Prochlorococcus marinus str. AS9601: one gene and its partners. Each later gene encodes a partner of the first gene's protein in a complex. Links are inferred from orthologs where the notes say so. Each region holds a gene or a part of one and is shown in the gene's direction. Other genes may lie near its edges.

Evidence for each region.
Region 2: the proteins of A9601_RS10040 (region 1) and A9601_RS10675 are in contact, whole or in part, in a cryo-EM structure (PDB 6ZJN), measured with the Thermus thermophilus proteins. The link is inferred for Prochlorococcus marinus str. AS9601 from one-to-one orthologs. Residues at the interface, in WP_223903221.1 of Thermus thermophilus: Met26, Thr27, Asn29, Gly31, Pro32, His34; in WP_096411116.1 of Thermus thermophilus: Glu45, Ser46, Asn48, Pro50, Ala51, Gly52, Glu53.
Region 3: the proteins of A9601_RS10040 (region 1) and A9601_RS10670 are in contact, whole or in part, in a cryo-EM structure (PDB 6KHJ), measured with the Thermosynechococcus vestitus proteins. The link is inferred for Prochlorococcus marinus str. AS9601 from one-to-one orthologs. Residues at the interface, in WP_011057128.1 of Thermosynechococcus vestitus: Pro17, His18, His19, Pro20, Ser21, Met22, Val25, Arg27, Met29, Thr31, Ile38, Asp39, Cys40, Glu41, Pro42, Val43, Ile44, Gly45, Tyr46, Leu47, His48, Arg49, Gly50, Met51, Lys53, Ile54, Asn57, Arg58, Pro65, Tyr66; in WP_011056552.1 of Thermosynechococcus vestitus: Leu46, Met47, Tyr48, Thr50, Ala51, Cys52, Phe54, Ile55, Glu56, Ala58, Ala59, Ile61, Gly62, Ser63, Arg64, Phe65, Asn76, Pro78, Thr89, Thr91, Lys93, Met94, Ala97, Leu101, Met123, Phe124, Ser126, Asp127, Ser128, Tyr129.

The regions. Positions count from the first base shown.
Region 1 is NC_008816.1:174,957-180,760, forward strand. The notes cover bases 1-2,943. They hold A9601_RS10040 (NAD(P)H-quinone oxidoreductase subunit H), read left to right. Parts: upstream 1-849; coding sequence 850-2,037; downstream 2,038-2,943. Other genes in these bases: rsmH (16S rRNA (cytosine(1402)-N(4))-methyltransferase RsmH), read right to left, coding at 1-811; A9601_RS10045 (acyl-CoA thioesterase), read left to right, coding at 2,047-2,499; A9601_RS10050 (AMP-binding protein), read right to left, coding at 2,503-2,943. Outside these bases: more of A9601_RS10050, read right to left, coding at 2,944-3,705; A9601_RS10055 (o-succinylbenzoate synthase), read right to left, coding at 3,702-4,667; menA (2-carboxy-1,4-naphthoquinone phytyltransferase), read right to left, coding at 4,664-5,581; A9601_RS10065 (chorismate-binding protein), read left to right, coding at 5,683-5,804.
Region 2 is NC_008816.1:292,473-298,299, reverse strand. What follows is about bases 2,862-5,827. They hold A9601_RS10675 (NAD(P)H-quinone oxidoreductase subunit 3), read left to right. Parts: upstream 2,862-4,146; coding sequence 4,147-4,509; downstream 4,510-5,827. Other genes in these bases: A9601_RS10660 (gluconeogenesis factor YvcK family protein), read right to left, coding at 5,775-5,827; A9601_RS10665 (NAD(P)H-quinone oxidoreductase subunit J), read left to right, coding at 5,248-5,778; A9601_RS10670 (NADH dehydrogenase subunit K), read left to right, coding at 4,514-5,248; A9601_RS10680 (rubredoxin), read right to left, coding at 3,642-4,070; A9601_RS10685 (photosynthesis system II assembly factor Ycf48), read right to left, coding at 2,862-3,632. Outside these bases: selenide, water dikinase SelD, read right to left, coding at 1-796; mtnP (S-methyl-5'-thioadenosine phosphorylase), read left to right, coding at 807-1,700; A9601_RS10700 (photosystem II reaction center protein J), read right to left, coding at 1,744-1,941; A9601_RS18270 (photosystem II reaction center protein L), read right to left, coding at 1,951-2,070; psbF (cytochrome b559 subunit beta), read right to left, coding at 2,082-2,228; psbE (cytochrome b559 subunit alpha), read right to left, coding at 2,231-2,479; more of A9601_RS10685, read right to left, coding at 2,616-2,861. UniProt on the Escherichia coli protein: NDH-1 shuttles electrons from NADH, via FMN and iron-sulfur (Fe-S) centers, to quinones in the respiratory chain. The immediate electron acceptor for the enzyme in this species is believed to be ubiquinone.
Region 3 is NC_008816.1:289,059-294,752, reverse strand. Bases 1-2,833 are described here. They hold A9601_RS10670 (NADH dehydrogenase subunit K), read left to right. Parts: upstream 1-966; coding sequence 967-1,701; downstream 1,702-2,833. Other genes in these bases: A9601_RS10660 (gluconeogenesis factor YvcK family protein), read right to left, coding at 2,228-2,833; A9601_RS10665 (NAD(P)H-quinone oxidoreductase subunit J), read left to right, coding at 1,701-2,231; A9601_RS10675 (NAD(P)H-quinone oxidoreductase subunit 3), read left to right, coding at 600-962; A9601_RS10680 (rubredoxin), read right to left, coding at 95-523; A9601_RS10685 (photosynthesis system II assembly factor Ycf48), read right to left, coding at 1-85. Also shown: more of A9601_RS10660, read right to left, coding at 2,834-3,613; A9601_RS10655 (ABC transporter ATP-binding protein), read left to right, coding at 3,745-4,530; A9601_RS10650 (MlaD family protein), read left to right, coding at 4,536-5,381; bchD (magnesium chelatase ATPase subunit D), read right to left, coding at 5,389-5,694. UniProt on the Escherichia coli protein: NDH-1 shuttles electrons from NADH, via FMN and iron-sulfur (Fe-S) centers, to quinones in the respiratory chain. The immediate electron acceptor for the enzyme in this species is ubiquinone.

The DNA.
Region 1 (5,804 bases):
GGTTTTTTAGTCTTTGATCATTCTTAAAACAACTCTTAACTAATCTATCCTCAAGGGAATGAAAACTAATAATAGAAATAATACCCCCTGGCAAAAGCCATTCAGGTACAACTTGCAAAAATTTTTCTAATACTTCAATTTCTTTATTAACAGCAATTCTTAGTGCTTGAAATGTTCTTGTTGCTGGATGTATTTTTTTATATCTTTGTTTTGGTGGGAAGCAGCCTGCAATAGAATAAGCTAACTCTTTTGTTCCAGAATATTTCCCATTTTCCTTCAAATCCAATTTTATTTTTCTAGCAATCTTTCTTGATAATCTCTCCTCTCCGTATTTATAGATTAGGTTAGCTAGATCTTTTTCATTTAAAGCCTCAATTAATTTATCTGCATCAACATCAAGAAAAGGATTCATGCGCATATCAAGTGGACCATCTTTCTGGAAACTAAATCCTCTTTTAGGGTCATCAATTTGGTTACTATTTACTCCAAGATCTGCAATCACAAAAGAAACTTTTTCTTTTGGTACAAAATCCGCAAAATTTGAAGCCCTTATATCAATCCTGTTTTTAAACTCATCAAGTTTTTTTGATGCTGATTTTCTCGCGAATGGATCTTGATCAAGTCCAATTATATTTAAATCCGAATATTTTCTCAATAAATGATAAGAGTGCCCGCCACCACCTAAAGTTGCGTCTATTCCCTTTAGTTGATTGTTATGTATCAGTGGGTAATGCTCTAATGAGGCCATAATCTCATCTGTCATAACTGATTGATGATTGAAAAAAGATGAATCAGATAGGTCAGTTTGCATAACTTTCGACTAAGATTTGTGTAGAAGTTAAATTTGGAATGGCTCAGCTAGAGACTAGAACAGAACCAATGGTGGTCAATTTTGGCCCTCACCATCCCTCAATGCATGGTGTTTTAAGGTTAGTTGTAACTCTTGATGGTGAGAATGTCATTGATTGCGAGCCAGTAATTGGATATTTACACAGAGGAATGGAAAAAATAGCTGAAAATAGGACAAATGTAATGTATGTCCCTTATGTAAGCAGAATGGATTATGCCGCAGGAATGTTTTATGAAGCTATTGTAGTAAATGCTCCTGAAAGATTAGCTAATATTCCAGTTCCCAAAAGAGCTAGTTACATCAGAGTTCTTATGCTCGAACTTAATCGTATTGCTAATCATCTTTTATGGCTTGGTCCCTTTTTAGCAGACGTTGGAGCTCAAACTCCATTTTTCTATATCTTTAGAGAAAGAGAGATGATCTATGATCTCTGGGAAGCTGCTACTGGACAAAGGCTAATAAATAATAATTTCTTTAGAATAGGTGGAGTAGCATGTGATCTCCCATACGGATGGTTAGAAAAATGTATAGACTTTTGCGATTGGTTCGGTCCGAAGATAGATGAATACGAAAAATTAATCACAAATAATCCAATTTTTAAAAAAAGAATTGAAGGTTTAGGAACAATACAAAGAGACCAGGCAATTAATTGGTCTTTGTCTGGGCCAATGCTTAGAGCTTCTGGGGTTTCATGGGATTTAAGGAAAGTCGATAGTTATGAATGTTATGACGATTTTGATTGGCAGATTGCTTCTGAAAAAGAAGGAGATTGTTATGCGAGATATCGAGTAAGAGTTGAAGAGATGAGACAATCACTAAGTATCATTCGCCAAGCCTGCAAAATGATTCCAGGAGGCCCAACAGAAAATTTAGAAGCTCAAAGAATGGTGACTGAAGATAAGAAAAGTGAAATATTCGGTATTGACTACCAATATGTAGCTAAGAAGGTTGCTCCAACTTTTAAAATTCCTAATGGAGAATTATACACAAGATTAGAGTCCGGCAAAGGAGAAATAGGTGTTTTTATTCAAGGAAATAATGAAGTTACCCCATGGAGATTCAAAATCAGAGCAGCTGATTTAAATAATCTGCAAATATTGCCTCATATTCTTAAAGGTGCCAAAATCGCTGATATTATGGCAATCCTTGGATCAATAGATGTCATTATGGGATCTGTTGATAGATAATTTCTTTAAATGAAACCCGCTGACTGGTTAATATTGCAGAAGAAGGTAAGATTTGGTGATTGTGATTCTGCAGGTGTAATTCATTTTCATAACTTATTAAAATGGTCGCATGAAGCTTGGGAAGAAAGTATTGAAATTTATGGGATTCCTTCTCAAGATATTTTCCCAGATTTTTCTATACGTAAAAGTCAAATTATTTTTCCAATAGTAAATTGTGAAGCAAACTTTCTTGCGCCTATAAAAATTGGAGATTTATTAAAAGTAAAAATCGTCCCTCATAAAATTAATACTCATTTGTTCCAAGTAAATAGCTTTTTTATAAAAAATGGAAATAAAGTAGCCGAAGGGAAAATTATACATTGTTCTTTAGACATTGATTCAAGAGATAAAATAGAACTTCCCGATCAGTTAGAAAGATGGATAGAGGCTTCTAATGTGAGTACAAATTTAAAAGAATGCTAATTATTATTTTTTAAATTTATATTTTATTTTTTCTGTAATGCTATTTTTGTTTTTAACAATCCACTTTTCAGGCCTTTCATGTTTAGGCCAATTTTGAGAAAATTTTTTTAATAAATTTAAAGAAATTTCAATATTTTTATTATTTGTAAGTTCTCTAAATTCAACTATTACTTTAATCTTATTTCCCCATAATTTGTTAGATACTTTTGAAATATTGAATTTATTAATTGGGATATTTTCTTTCATAATGAAATCATTTAATCTTGATTCAATTACTTCAGGGAAAACGATTTCTCCTCCTGAATTAAAGGCATTATCACTTCTTCCGACAAAGTTTAAATAGAAAGAATTATTGATTTGATTAATTTCACCTAAATCACCTGTTTGCCACCACCCATTTTTATTTTTGAAATTTTCAGTTTTTAAAGAGTCTATTATTTCGATTCCAATTCTGGCTGATTTTATCTCGATTAATCCTTGTGCGTTAATTCTTATTTTTGTATCAGGTAGTATTTCTCCAACATTTTTATAACCCATTAAGAATTCTTTTGGTTTTAAACTCGTAACCATTGCTGCTGTTTCAGTTGAGCCGTAACAAGGTGCTAATTTTATTTTTTCTTTTATACATTGTTCTGCAGTTTCATCTGGAATTGAAGCTCCTCCTACCCAAATTAGATCAAAAATTTTTAGCCAACTAATTCCATCTTTTTGAGCTAAAAGTCTTTGTAATTGGGTAGGTACTAATGACGTAATCAAGTATTTTTTGTTTTTTTTAAAATTAATTGTAAAAAGTAAAAGTTCTCGAGTTTTTTTTATCAAATTCGGAGAAATATTAATACAATCACATCCCCAAGTTTGACTTCTAAAAATTGGCATTAATCCACTTATATGATTCAGGGGTAAAGTATTGAAAATTAAGCAGTTTTGCAATTCAAATCCTTGCTCTATTAGCCATTTACCTGATGTAGCTGCAGATAATTTAAGATTATCAAAATGGTGAAAACATTGTCTCGGTTTTCCAGAACTCCCACTACTGTTTAAGATAATTGCTGGCCCATTTTCAGTAATTGAATCTAATACATCTTTGTCTTGGTAAAATTTGTTTTTTACATAAATAATTTTATTCTCTCTAATTTTTTCAATAATTTTCTCAACAGATTGAGTTTCGTTATTTTCAACTTCAATAGTATGAATTTTATTTTTCATAGTTGATCCCATATCTTTTTTGCTTCATTTAAAAATAGAAACGAATTAGGGAATTTATTCATTGCTAAACCAGGAACTTTTGGAGTTGGTCCTTGTAATTGTAGAGACGATAAATGATAAAGCCATCTCTTCCCTATACCAGTTTCAAATGAGGTACTTATAGATATTAAAGCTTTTTTATTTTCTAATTCTCTTAAAAGATTAACTGGATTATTTTCTTGAGAAGGCCTTCTAATTTGCCAACCTTTCCACTCATTAATCAAATTTGGAAATTTTAAAAGTGATTCGTCTAAGGCTATAGGGATTTTTTTGTTTAGTTCTGTCAGTCCATCAATATCATCAACACAGAGAGGTTGTTCTAACCAATCTACATTTTTGTTATCCTTCAAAATATCAGCCCATCTATTAGCTATCTCTCTTCCCCAAGAACCATTAGCATCTATTCTTAACTTAATATTATTGCCTATTTGGCTTAAAATTTCTTCTAAACTTGCTTCTTCCTCTTGATTATTTTTTAATGCTACTTTCCATTTTATGGTTAATGATTTTCCAATATCAGATTGTCTTTTTTTAATTTTATTTAGATCTGAAACTACATTTTCATGATTTAACAATATGGCTGTTTTACCAATTTCATCAAAGTAGTAGTTTTCTTTAAAAATTATTTTTCCATTGATCTCAGCTAATGCAGAATTTATTGCAGATTGAATACATGGGTGAAAAATATTTATTTGCTCAGATAAATTAAATTCCTCTATATATTCAGGGATCATATCTAGTTCTTTCGCACACTTTTTTAAGTCTTTTTTATATAGCGGTGAAACTTCTCCAAACCCTATTTTTTTATCATTCCTTATTAATTTAATTATCCAACCCGATTTTGTATGGTAATTGGTTTTAGAATTTTCTACTTTTTCCGATAACTTAAAGCTATAAGATTTTTTTTGAAATATTAAGTTCATTTATTTAGCAAGTAATTAAATATTAATCCTGTAATTAAACCAATCCCATTAAGAGTTTGAAATTTTATTGCGACGAATTTGCAATTTTTTATTGCAGAAGGTTTTGCATACGAAGATTTTAATAAATTTATAAGTCTTATTGCTTGAGGGAAACTAAGCAAATAAAGGATGCAAAACACTGGAATAAATCCATAAACTATTGTGAGAAGTTGAAAAATATATATTGTAAAAATTATCCAAGGCACAAATTGAGAACCTTTTTTTGCTCCTAAGCGAACTAAAGGTGAATTTTTCCCATGCTTTCTATCTTCAGAAATTTGATGAAAATGAGAACAAAATAATACAAGAGTTGTTGCCAAGGAAGGTCCTGAACCAAGTAATAAAGAAACTTTCCATGGAATATCTTCGAAGTAAATATTAGACGGATTTAACGCAATTAAGACTGCAGAGTACGCAAAAGGTCCAAATGCAAGCCAGCATAATGGTTCTCCTAAACCTTGATAGCCCAATCTAAAAGGAGGACCTTGATATAAATATCCTAAGAAGCAGCAAGCTGCCACCAAAATAAAAATGTTTATACTTGTTGATACTGAAATAATTAAAATTATTAATAAACCAATAACTAAAGATGTATATGCAATAAATGAAATTATTTTTTTATTTTTTACAAGATTTACAATTGAATGGAATTTAAATTCATCGATTCCTGTTTCTGCGTCGTATAAATCATTAGTTAGATTTTCCCAAAGTAATATCAAAATTGCAGCTAAAGTAAATGAAATCAAATTATAAATTTTTACCTCTTCATATTGATTGAGCAAGTAAGCCCCTGTTATTAAAACTGGAAGTATGGCAACAGAATAAAGAGGCCATTTTATTGCTTTTTTCCATAATTTTTTTTTATCTTCGTCCATTTTTAATTAACACGCAAAATTAGATAATTATTGAATGTAGTTTATAAATTGAGTTACATTTTTTACTTTATTGCATCATTTTTAGTTATTTTCAATAAGTAATGAAAAATGATTTAAACTTAACAGATTTTTTAAAAGATGTATTTTCCTCTTTCGATAAGAAAGTTGAAAATTCTGGATTAGTAAGTATTTGTGTTGAGATTCCTTGTATTGATTTATTCCA
Region 2 (5,827 bases), 120 kb from region 1 along the record:
CTGAACCTACAACTGCACAATCACCGACAGCAAAGATTCCAGAGAAACTTTTTATCTGCAAATTCTGATTTGTAATTATTCTGCTATGAGAATCCGAATCTAATAATTTTTTTTGTACCCATAACGGAGACGTATTTCCAGTGCATAAAAGAAGCTTACCATAATCAAAATGAAGTTTTTCAACTAATTCAATATTGGAATTCCGTAAACTTTTTAGGATTTTATTATTAATTTTTCTTGAATCACATAATAGTTTTAAAGGTCTATCTCCCCATCTTTTTCTCAAAGCATATGATACTTCAATTGCAGCGAGTCCACTCCCAACAATTACAAATGGAAGTTCATTAACTGAATCAAAAATGTCCTCTTTAAGTATTGAGTCATAAGCACTTAAAAAAGGTTTAATTGAAAAAGCATTTCGATTTTTAACTTGTGATTCAAATTCTTTTGGAATTATTGTTTGACTTCCATAATTAAGCACCAACTTCGAATAATTAACTGAAGGTCTATTACTTAAAACAATTTTCTTTAAATTGAAATCAATATCCTTTACTTCTTCTTCTATAAAAGATACTTTTGCATTTTTTGCTAAAGATTTTATATCAATTAAACTCTCTTCTAATGTGATTGATTTTGAAATTACCGATGGGAATAAAGCCGAGTAAACTAAATGAGAATCTCTAGATATAATTGAAACAGGAATTTCTGGCATTAATTTCGGAAACATTAACCATTTCTTCAATAAAGAAACATTTGAGTGCCCTCCTCCAATTAGTACCAGATGATTAAAAGTCATTTACATCACTATGAATAAAGAACATTTATTACCAATTGAAAAATCAAGATTAGGAGTGATTGGTGGAAGTGGATTTTATTCAATGGATCAAATAGAGTACTCAAGAGAACTAGAAATCAATACTCCCTATGGTAAACCTTCTGATTCAATAAAAGTATATAATCTTGGAAACTTAGAGATAGCTTTTATTCCTAGACATGGCAGAACGCATAGTTTAAATCCTTCTGAAATCCCTTACAAAGCAAATATTTGGGCTCTAAGATCAATAGGAGTAAGGTGGATTATTGCTCCATCAGCAGTTGGTTCATTACAAGAACAGATAAGGCCACTCGATATAGTGGTTCCAGATCAATTTATAGACCGGACAAAAAATAGACCTGCAACCTTCTTTAACGAGGGAGCTGTTGCTCACGTAACTATGGGAGATCCCTTCTGCACAAATTTATCACGTATTTTAAGTGAAATCGGAGAAAAAAATATTCCTGGCGGTAGACAATTGCATAGAGGGGGTACCTATCTAGCAATGGAAGGTCCCGCTTTCTCAACTAGAGCAGAATCTAATTTATATAGGAGTTGGGGATGTTCAATAATTGGAATGACGAACCACACAGAAGCAAGATTAGCTAAAGAAGCTGAAATAGCTTACTCCTCTTTATCTATGGTTACCGATTATGATTGCTGGCATCAAACTCATCAAGAAGTTTCTGTAGAGATGGTTTTGGATAATCTTAGATCAAATACTGAAGTAGCTAATAAAATAATATTTGAAGTAGCCAAATTAATTGAAAAAGAAAGGCCAAAAAGTAAGTCTCATTTTTCATTAAAAGATGGATTAATCACCAAAAAAGAAAATATCCCAAGCTCCACAGAAGAGAAACTAAGGATATTTACTGATTCTTATTAGGCTTATTTGATATAAGTGATTATCAGGTCAAAGTAAGGAATTGTTAGCCTCCAGCCCCAACTCCTTGGTATGAACCATAGAAGAATATTCCTAAAACGAAGATAACTGCAATTCCACCTGCTGTAGCAACAAGCCATAAAGGAAGAGTTCCTTCAGTCCATCTTCTTTCCCATGCAACTGCTGGTCTACCGTCGGGAAGTCTATCTGGAATTCTTCCATCAGGTCCTTTTAATTTACTCATGATTTTAATTTAATTGAAAAAGTAACTGGAAAATAAAATTCCCAATACAAAGACTGATAATAAGCCTAAATAAAGGCTTGTACGATTAAGTTCAACTGGAACTTTGTTAGGATTTTCGTTTACTTGCATGATAGTTAAATTTATCGGGCTACGAATTGCATAGCAGCAATAGAACCTAAAAAGAATACTGATGGAATAGCTAGAGCGTGAACTGCTAGCCAACGGACAGTAAATATAGGATAAACGCGGACTTCAGCAGCCTGCATTGGAGCTTGAGAATTAGTCATTGTTATTTTGTTCTTAAATCTAGTTGAGATTTAGCTTCATATCTTTGTGTTACGACAGGTGCTTTAGATTCAGATGATTGGAAATAACTGTCTGGACGAGGAGTTCCGAAAGCATCGTAAGCTAAGCCTGTATATACAAATAAGAAGCCTGCTATAAAGATAGCTGGTAATGTTACTGCATGAATAATCCAGTATCTAATACTGGTGATTATTTCAAAAAATGGGCGTTCACCCGTTGAACCTGCGGCCATAATCACAAATGTTTACCCTATGATCTTACAGTGTAAAATCATAAGTTCGCGAAGAAATTAACAGGTTGGTTACAGACAGTTGCTAAATCTTTCAAAAATTAATTTTTTTTTTACTATTAAATCGATTTATTTAAAGTTAGCTATTCCATTTAAGGATATAACCACGCTCACCAAGTACAAATCCTTTTTGATTGTCTAAAGCCTCCTTATCAAGAAAAACTATTTTAATGTAGTTTGTTGGCAATTCAGAAGCAATAGGATCTTTATTCCAAGTTTTACCTTGATCTTTACTTACTATTAAAGTTCCATTACCCCCGCCAGCCCATATATCACCATTTGGATCCCATCCCATGTCTAGATAATTGTATCCATTCAGAATTGGGATAATAGGCTTTGACCAATTTTCTAAGTCATTAGTATCTTCATTAAATCTAATTTCTGCTCCTCTAGAAAGCATCCATAAACTTCCTTCTGGATTAAAACCAATACTTTGAACTCTTTTGCTACTTGCTCTTTGATGAGCTATCCATGCGTCACTATCCTTTTCCAAAGTAGAAAAGAAATTGCCTAGACTACTTACACTGACATAATCTCCCTTATTAGTCCTTCTTAAATCTCTTACACCTCCAGAACCAGATGCATCAACAACTTTTGCATTCCATGATTCACCACTATCTGATGTTTCATATATAGCACCTGCAGTGGTAGCCAATTCTGCAACACCTGCATCAACTGTTGTTATTAGAAATGGTTGGCCTGGTAATTTGTTACCTAGAGATAAACGTGTCCAATTCTTTCCTGCATCAAGTGTATGCATAACTAATGAAGGCTGACCTATTAACCATCCCTCTTCCCCTTTAAAATCTATATCTAGAAGACGAAAGTTCTCTTCACTTGGTAAATCTAAATTTCTTTTTTCCCAAGTTTCCCCTCCATCATTAGATTCCATAATAAGTCTATTAGAACCTACTAAAAATCCATTTTTATTATCTATAAAATCAACATCTAAAGCATTAGCCTGGTCCTCAAACTGAATTGTTTTCCAAGGGCTGCTATCACTCATCTTTACTCCTGTAGATGAACAACTGCTCAATACAAAACAAAGGAGAACTGATAAAAGAAGATTGGGAATACTAGTAATAATTTTTTTCATTTGTATATATTAATGCAAAGAGTACAAAGAAAGGAACATAGCGGCAGCAAACGCCAGACCTCCAAAAATCAATATGTTTTTTTGTCCAGGAGGTAAACTGTTAAAACCAAACCCATAAACTAAATTTTCTTCAAAACCACTAGGTTTAGATTTAGGACCTATATCCTTATAAAAATTTTTACCCGCTCGACAAACAGGGCAAGCGAAGGTATTTCCATCTAACTCTGAAAAAGGAGTGTTTTTAGGTATGTTTAATTTTTTATTTCCTTCAGACGGATCATAAATATATCCACAACTTCTACATTCGAATCTATTTTGTTCTAAATTAAGGACAGGTTGTTCAACATTTACTCCTGAGGAGTTTTCAGAAAGTTTTTCTTTCTCAAGGGCTTCAACTATTTTGTTTTCCTCAGAGGCTGGTTGAATGTTTTCACTCACGGCTTATTATTGTTCTTTAAGAACTTTAAAAGATTTTGCTTAATTAAGCGACTTTTATTCAAAATTAATTTTTAAGATGTTTTTATTAACTGGCTATGAATACTTTTTAGGTTTCCTTCTAATTGCCGCAGCTGTACCAGTATTAGCTCTAGTTACTAATCTCATCGTTGCACCAAAAGGCAGAACAGGGGAAAGAAAACTTACATATGAATCCGGAATGGAGCCTATAGGAGGAGCATGGATTCAATTTAATATTCGTTATTACATGTTTGCCTTGGTTTTCGTTATATTTGATGTTGAGACAGTATTCCTTTATCCTTGGGCTGTTGCTTTCAATAGATTAGGCTTATTAGCTTTTATTGAGGCTTTGATTTTCATTGCAATACTTGTTATTGCCTTAGCATATGCATGGAGAAAAGGTGCTTTAGAATGGAGTTAAAAAATTGAAACCACAATTATCCCCAAAAGCAATAAGAGAAATTCGAGAAGGGACTTGCAATCCTCTTGGTGCACCCCAAGTTACTACAGATTTGAGCGAAAATATTATATTGACAAGCTTAGACGATCTTCATAATTGGGCTAGACTAAGCAGTTTATGGCCTCTCTTGTACGGAACAGCTTGTTGTTTTATAGAATTTGCTGCATTAATTGGATCTAGATTTGATTTTGATAGATTTGGATTAGTACCTAGAAGCTCGCCAAGGCAAGCAGATTTGCTAATAGTTGCAGGAACAGTAACTATGAAGATGGCTCCAGCCCTTGTTAGGCTTTATGAACAAATGCCTGAACCAAAGTATGTTATCGCTATGGGTGCTTGCACAATCACAGGTGGTATGTTCAGTGCAGATTCTACAACTGCTGTAAGAGGCGTTGATAAATTGATACCAGTTGATTTATACCTTCCAGGATGTCCACCAAGACCAGAAGCAATTTTTGATGCTGTAATTAAATTAAGAAAAAAAGTTGGTAATGAATCAATTTTAGAGCGCACAAAAACAGAACAAACTCACAGATACATAACATCTGATCACGAAATGAATCTCGTTTTCTCAGAAAATACAGGTGAATATCTAAACAAAACTTCAGCTAACGTAATACCCCCTTCCAAAAAAGAAAAAATAACAGAATTACCTGAAAATACTGAAAAAACTGAAATTATTAATTCTGTAGAAGATTAATGGAAAAAGACAGCCAAGCTACATCCTCAGATACTTCAATAGAAAAAGAAGGGGTTATAAGTCAATCTTTGTCTAAAGATGGGATACCAAATCAATCTTTATCTGATGATCATATAGGAATTGAAAACATTTCTGTGCAACCTAGCAAATTATATGAAGCGGTATCTGCCTTGAGAAATTACGGTTTCAACTATCTCCAATGTCAAGGAGGATATGATGAGGGACCAGGCAAAAATCTTGTAAGTTTCTACCATTTTATAACTGTTGATGATTTTCAAAAAATTGAAAAAATTAAAGAAGTCAGATTAAAAGTTTTCTTAAAAAGAGATTCTGATTTATCAATCCCTAGTTTGTACGAAATTTTTAAAGGAAGTGATTGGCAAGAAAGAGAAACTTTTGATATGTATGGAATAAATTTTATTGATCATCCCAATCCAAAAAGATTATTAATGCCTGAAGATTGGAGAGGATGGCCATTGAGAAAAGATTATATTCAGCCAGATTTCTATGAACTTCAGGATGCTTATTAGTTTATTTTTTTTAATTTGCGGTAAATAAACATAACTGCTCTTGCTAGTC
Region 3 (5,694 bases), 120 kb from region 1 along the record:
CTCCTGTAGATGAACAACTGCTCAATACAAAACAAAGGAGAACTGATAAAAGAAGATTGGGAATACTAGTAATAATTTTTTTCATTTGTATATATTAATGCAAAGAGTACAAAGAAAGGAACATAGCGGCAGCAAACGCCAGACCTCCAAAAATCAATATGTTTTTTTGTCCAGGAGGTAAACTGTTAAAACCAAACCCATAAACTAAATTTTCTTCAAAACCACTAGGTTTAGATTTAGGACCTATATCCTTATAAAAATTTTTACCCGCTCGACAAACAGGGCAAGCGAAGGTATTTCCATCTAACTCTGAAAAAGGAGTGTTTTTAGGTATGTTTAATTTTTTATTTCCTTCAGACGGATCATAAATATATCCACAACTTCTACATTCGAATCTATTTTGTTCTAAATTAAGGACAGGTTGTTCAACATTTACTCCTGAGGAGTTTTCAGAAAGTTTTTCTTTCTCAAGGGCTTCAACTATTTTGTTTTCCTCAGAGGCTGGTTGAATGTTTTCACTCACGGCTTATTATTGTTCTTTAAGAACTTTAAAAGATTTTGCTTAATTAAGCGACTTTTATTCAAAATTAATTTTTAAGATGTTTTTATTAACTGGCTATGAATACTTTTTAGGTTTCCTTCTAATTGCCGCAGCTGTACCAGTATTAGCTCTAGTTACTAATCTCATCGTTGCACCAAAAGGCAGAACAGGGGAAAGAAAACTTACATATGAATCCGGAATGGAGCCTATAGGAGGAGCATGGATTCAATTTAATATTCGTTATTACATGTTTGCCTTGGTTTTCGTTATATTTGATGTTGAGACAGTATTCCTTTATCCTTGGGCTGTTGCTTTCAATAGATTAGGCTTATTAGCTTTTATTGAGGCTTTGATTTTCATTGCAATACTTGTTATTGCCTTAGCATATGCATGGAGAAAAGGTGCTTTAGAATGGAGTTAAAAAATTGAAACCACAATTATCCCCAAAAGCAATAAGAGAAATTCGAGAAGGGACTTGCAATCCTCTTGGTGCACCCCAAGTTACTACAGATTTGAGCGAAAATATTATATTGACAAGCTTAGACGATCTTCATAATTGGGCTAGACTAAGCAGTTTATGGCCTCTCTTGTACGGAACAGCTTGTTGTTTTATAGAATTTGCTGCATTAATTGGATCTAGATTTGATTTTGATAGATTTGGATTAGTACCTAGAAGCTCGCCAAGGCAAGCAGATTTGCTAATAGTTGCAGGAACAGTAACTATGAAGATGGCTCCAGCCCTTGTTAGGCTTTATGAACAAATGCCTGAACCAAAGTATGTTATCGCTATGGGTGCTTGCACAATCACAGGTGGTATGTTCAGTGCAGATTCTACAACTGCTGTAAGAGGCGTTGATAAATTGATACCAGTTGATTTATACCTTCCAGGATGTCCACCAAGACCAGAAGCAATTTTTGATGCTGTAATTAAATTAAGAAAAAAAGTTGGTAATGAATCAATTTTAGAGCGCACAAAAACAGAACAAACTCACAGATACATAACATCTGATCACGAAATGAATCTCGTTTTCTCAGAAAATACAGGTGAATATCTAAACAAAACTTCAGCTAACGTAATACCCCCTTCCAAAAAAGAAAAAATAACAGAATTACCTGAAAATACTGAAAAAACTGAAATTATTAATTCTGTAGAAGATTAATGGAAAAAGACAGCCAAGCTACATCCTCAGATACTTCAATAGAAAAAGAAGGGGTTATAAGTCAATCTTTGTCTAAAGATGGGATACCAAATCAATCTTTATCTGATGATCATATAGGAATTGAAAACATTTCTGTGCAACCTAGCAAATTATATGAAGCGGTATCTGCCTTGAGAAATTACGGTTTCAACTATCTCCAATGTCAAGGAGGATATGATGAGGGACCAGGCAAAAATCTTGTAAGTTTCTACCATTTTATAACTGTTGATGATTTTCAAAAAATTGAAAAAATTAAAGAAGTCAGATTAAAAGTTTTCTTAAAAAGAGATTCTGATTTATCAATCCCTAGTTTGTACGAAATTTTTAAAGGAAGTGATTGGCAAGAAAGAGAAACTTTTGATATGTATGGAATAAATTTTATTGATCATCCCAATCCAAAAAGATTATTAATGCCTGAAGATTGGAGAGGATGGCCATTGAGAAAAGATTATATTCAGCCAGATTTCTATGAACTTCAGGATGCTTATTAGTTTATTTTTTTTAATTTGCGGTAAATAAACATAACTGCTCTTGCTAGTCTCCTTGGATCATGTCTTAGTGTTGGAGTTATTCTTTTTGCATATAGTGGTGCTTGCAAAACATAATAACCCTCAGATAATAGTTTTTCTTTATTACATTGGACAGGCTCTGCCCCTCTACTTTCGTAATAATCTACTAATGGAGACTTTTCAAATTGAGTCTGAGATAATATTGAGTCAAAAATTCGAGTATTAACTCCAAAATTTAATAATTGTTTTTCTATTGCTTTGATATGTTGATAGACATCAAGTCCATCTGTTTCTCCAGGCTGAGTCATCAAATTACTTATATAGATTTTGGGAGCATTACTTTGCAATAAAGCATCTACTATCTCTGGTACTAACAGATTAGGCAATAAAGAAGTGTAAAGACTACCTGGGCCAAGAATAATTAAATCAGCTTCTTTTATAGATTCAAGAGCACTTGGAAGAGCTGAAGGGTTTTCAGGTAGGTAACCAATCCTCGAAATTAATTTTTTAGATTTACTGATCTTGCTTTCACCAAAAATTTTTTCACCATCTTCTAATTCGGCCCATAACATAACATCAATATTTGTCGCCGGTAAAACTTGACCTTGTACCGCCAAAACCTTACTAGAGGCTTGAACTGCTTTTTCTAAATTGCCTGTAATTGTTGTTAAAGCTGACAAGAATAGATTTCCAAAACTATGGCCCTCCAGACCAGTTCCCTCTGAAAATCTGTACTGAAATAATCTAGTTAAAGTTGGTTCTTCGTTAGATAAGGCTGCCAAACAATTTCTAATATCTCCAGGAGGTTGCACACCTAATTGTTTTCTGAGAATTCCACTACTTCCACCATCATCGGATACAGTTACGATTGCTGTAATATTACTACTATAGTTTTTTAAGCCTTTCAATAAAGTAGATAAGCCTGTACCTCCCCCAATTGCAACAATATTTGGGCCTCTGTTTAATTTACTTTTAACTCTTAATGCATCAACTAAAAATGTATCTTTTTCTGGAACAAGCGCTTTTTGAATAGAATTAATACTTCTATTTTGTCCAATCCCTATTAATAATATTCCAATAACAAAAATCAATGGTCCCATAAATGAAACAGGCAAAATACTAGTTAAACCTGTCATTACTGAAAAAAAGATTTCAATAAGCCAATAGAGCGGTCTTAAATTTGTCCAAATTACCAAGCCTAATAATGTAGTCAAAAATCCTACCGCAGATGTAAGCATCCATCTTTTTATTACCAATCCTGGCAAAAGCCAACTCAAAATTCTTAAGATTTTGTTAAACAAGGCAAAATTAGACTTTTTAAAGTTTTTATAGTACCTTCTTACCCTTTTTTTACGCTTATACATTAAAAAACCTCTTGAATTATTTTTCTCAAATTTAAAGACTATATAAAATCATTATAAATCAAATTCATACATCCTTTTTTTATTTCTAAAAATAGGCAAAATGAAATATATAGATGTTTTTTATATAAGTTTTGAAAAAATCAAAGCATGCAGTTGAAACAAAAAACCTCTCAATAAACTGGGGGGAAGTTAATGTGCTTAATCAAATAAATTTTGAACTTAATGATGGAGAAAAATTAGCTATTGTTGGCCCCTCAGGTTCTGGCAAATCAACCATATTAAAAATTTTAGCAGGACTAATTTTACCTACCAAAGGAGAATTAAGAATATTTGGTGAGAAGCAAACATATTTGAGATTAGATCAAAATAATCCTCCTGATGTAAGACTAGTTTTTCAGAACCCGGCTTTATTAGGATCTCTAACTATTGAAGAAAATGTAGGTTTTCTCCTCAAGAGAAATAAAAATCTATCAAAAAAATCAATTCATGAAATAGTACGTGAATGCTTAGCTGAGGTAGGATTATTTAATGTTGAGAATAAACTTCCAAATGAATTAAGTGGAGGCATGCAAAAAAGAGTAAGTTTTGCTAGGGCATTAATTACTGATCAAACTCTTAATGCAAAGTCTAAACCTTTATTACTTTTTGATGAACCAACTGCCGGTCTTGATCCCATTGCCTCATCAAGAATTGAAGATTTGATTAATAAGACAAATCATAAAGCTAGCGGATCATCTATTGTGGTTAGCCATGTTCTTAGTACTATAGAAAGAACTTCAGATAAAGTTTTAATGCTTTATGGAGGCAAATTCAGATGGGCAGGCTCTATTGATGAATTTAAAAAGAGTAAAGATCCCTATGTATTTCAATTTAGGAATGGGAAACTTGATGGTCCAATGCAACCGAAAGACATTTAGAAATTATGCGTAGAAGCTTACGAGATTCAATAGTTGGGTTTTCCTTATTAGGAGGAATTTTAACATTCACATTTTTTTCTTTTTGGCTAAGAGGAGTGAGATTATCTACAAAAAATTGGTACCTCTTTGCTGAATTCAATAACGCAAGCGGTTTATCAAAAAAATCTCCAGTTACTTACAGAGGAATCTTAGTTGGATCGATAGAAGATATCTTGTTCACAAATGAATCAATTAAAGCAAAAATAGTTTTAAATAATCCTGAAATTATTCTGCCAAGGCCAGCATTTGCAAGGGTAGTTACAAATTCTTTCCTTGGAGGAGATGTACAAGTTGCTTTAGAAACTAGTGACAAGACAATTCCTAAAAACATTGCAAAACCTATTTCCGAAAAATGCAATACCAAATTAATTATTTGTCAAGGAGACACTATCACAGGTAAACAACTATCAAGTCTCTCAAATATAACTAATAAAATAAGCCAACTTTTAAAAGACACAAATCAAGAAAACTTAATTGAAAACATCGTTAACTCAATTGACCAATTTGATAGGACACAAGAAAATCTTGATGAATTAATTTATTTATCAAAAAAAGAACTAGAAAGAGTTGAGCCTCTAATAAAAGAAATTACAATCGCTGCTAATCATTTAAATAACATTTTGTCTACTATTGATGATAAAGAAACCCTTAATGACATTAAATTGACAATTAATGCTGCTAGGTCTATCTCAACCAAAATAGATGGTATGAGCGATGATTTTGAAAAATTAACACAAGATAAAGAATTAACTAAATCTATAAGAGATTTAACGATTGGACTTTCAAAATTTCTTAACGAAATTTATCCATAAGAAATACTTAGAATTCATTGATAGCATTTAAAGCCATAGCTGCGATTGCTTTATCTGTAGCTTTTGGCAACTGGACGTATTTCCCTTGAGCAGCCTCTGCTAACTCTTTACCAAATCCACTTGCTATAAATTTTCTCTCGGTATCAATTACTAAGAGTTTTATCCCGAGCATGGGATATTTTGAAGCGATATCTAGAACCTCCTGTTTTAAATTGACATTTTCATTTTCGTTACCTTTTCCCTCAACCTCATTTTGTCCTAGAGATAATCCTAATGGTACATTTCCTCGGCCATCAGTGATCCCTACAACAAT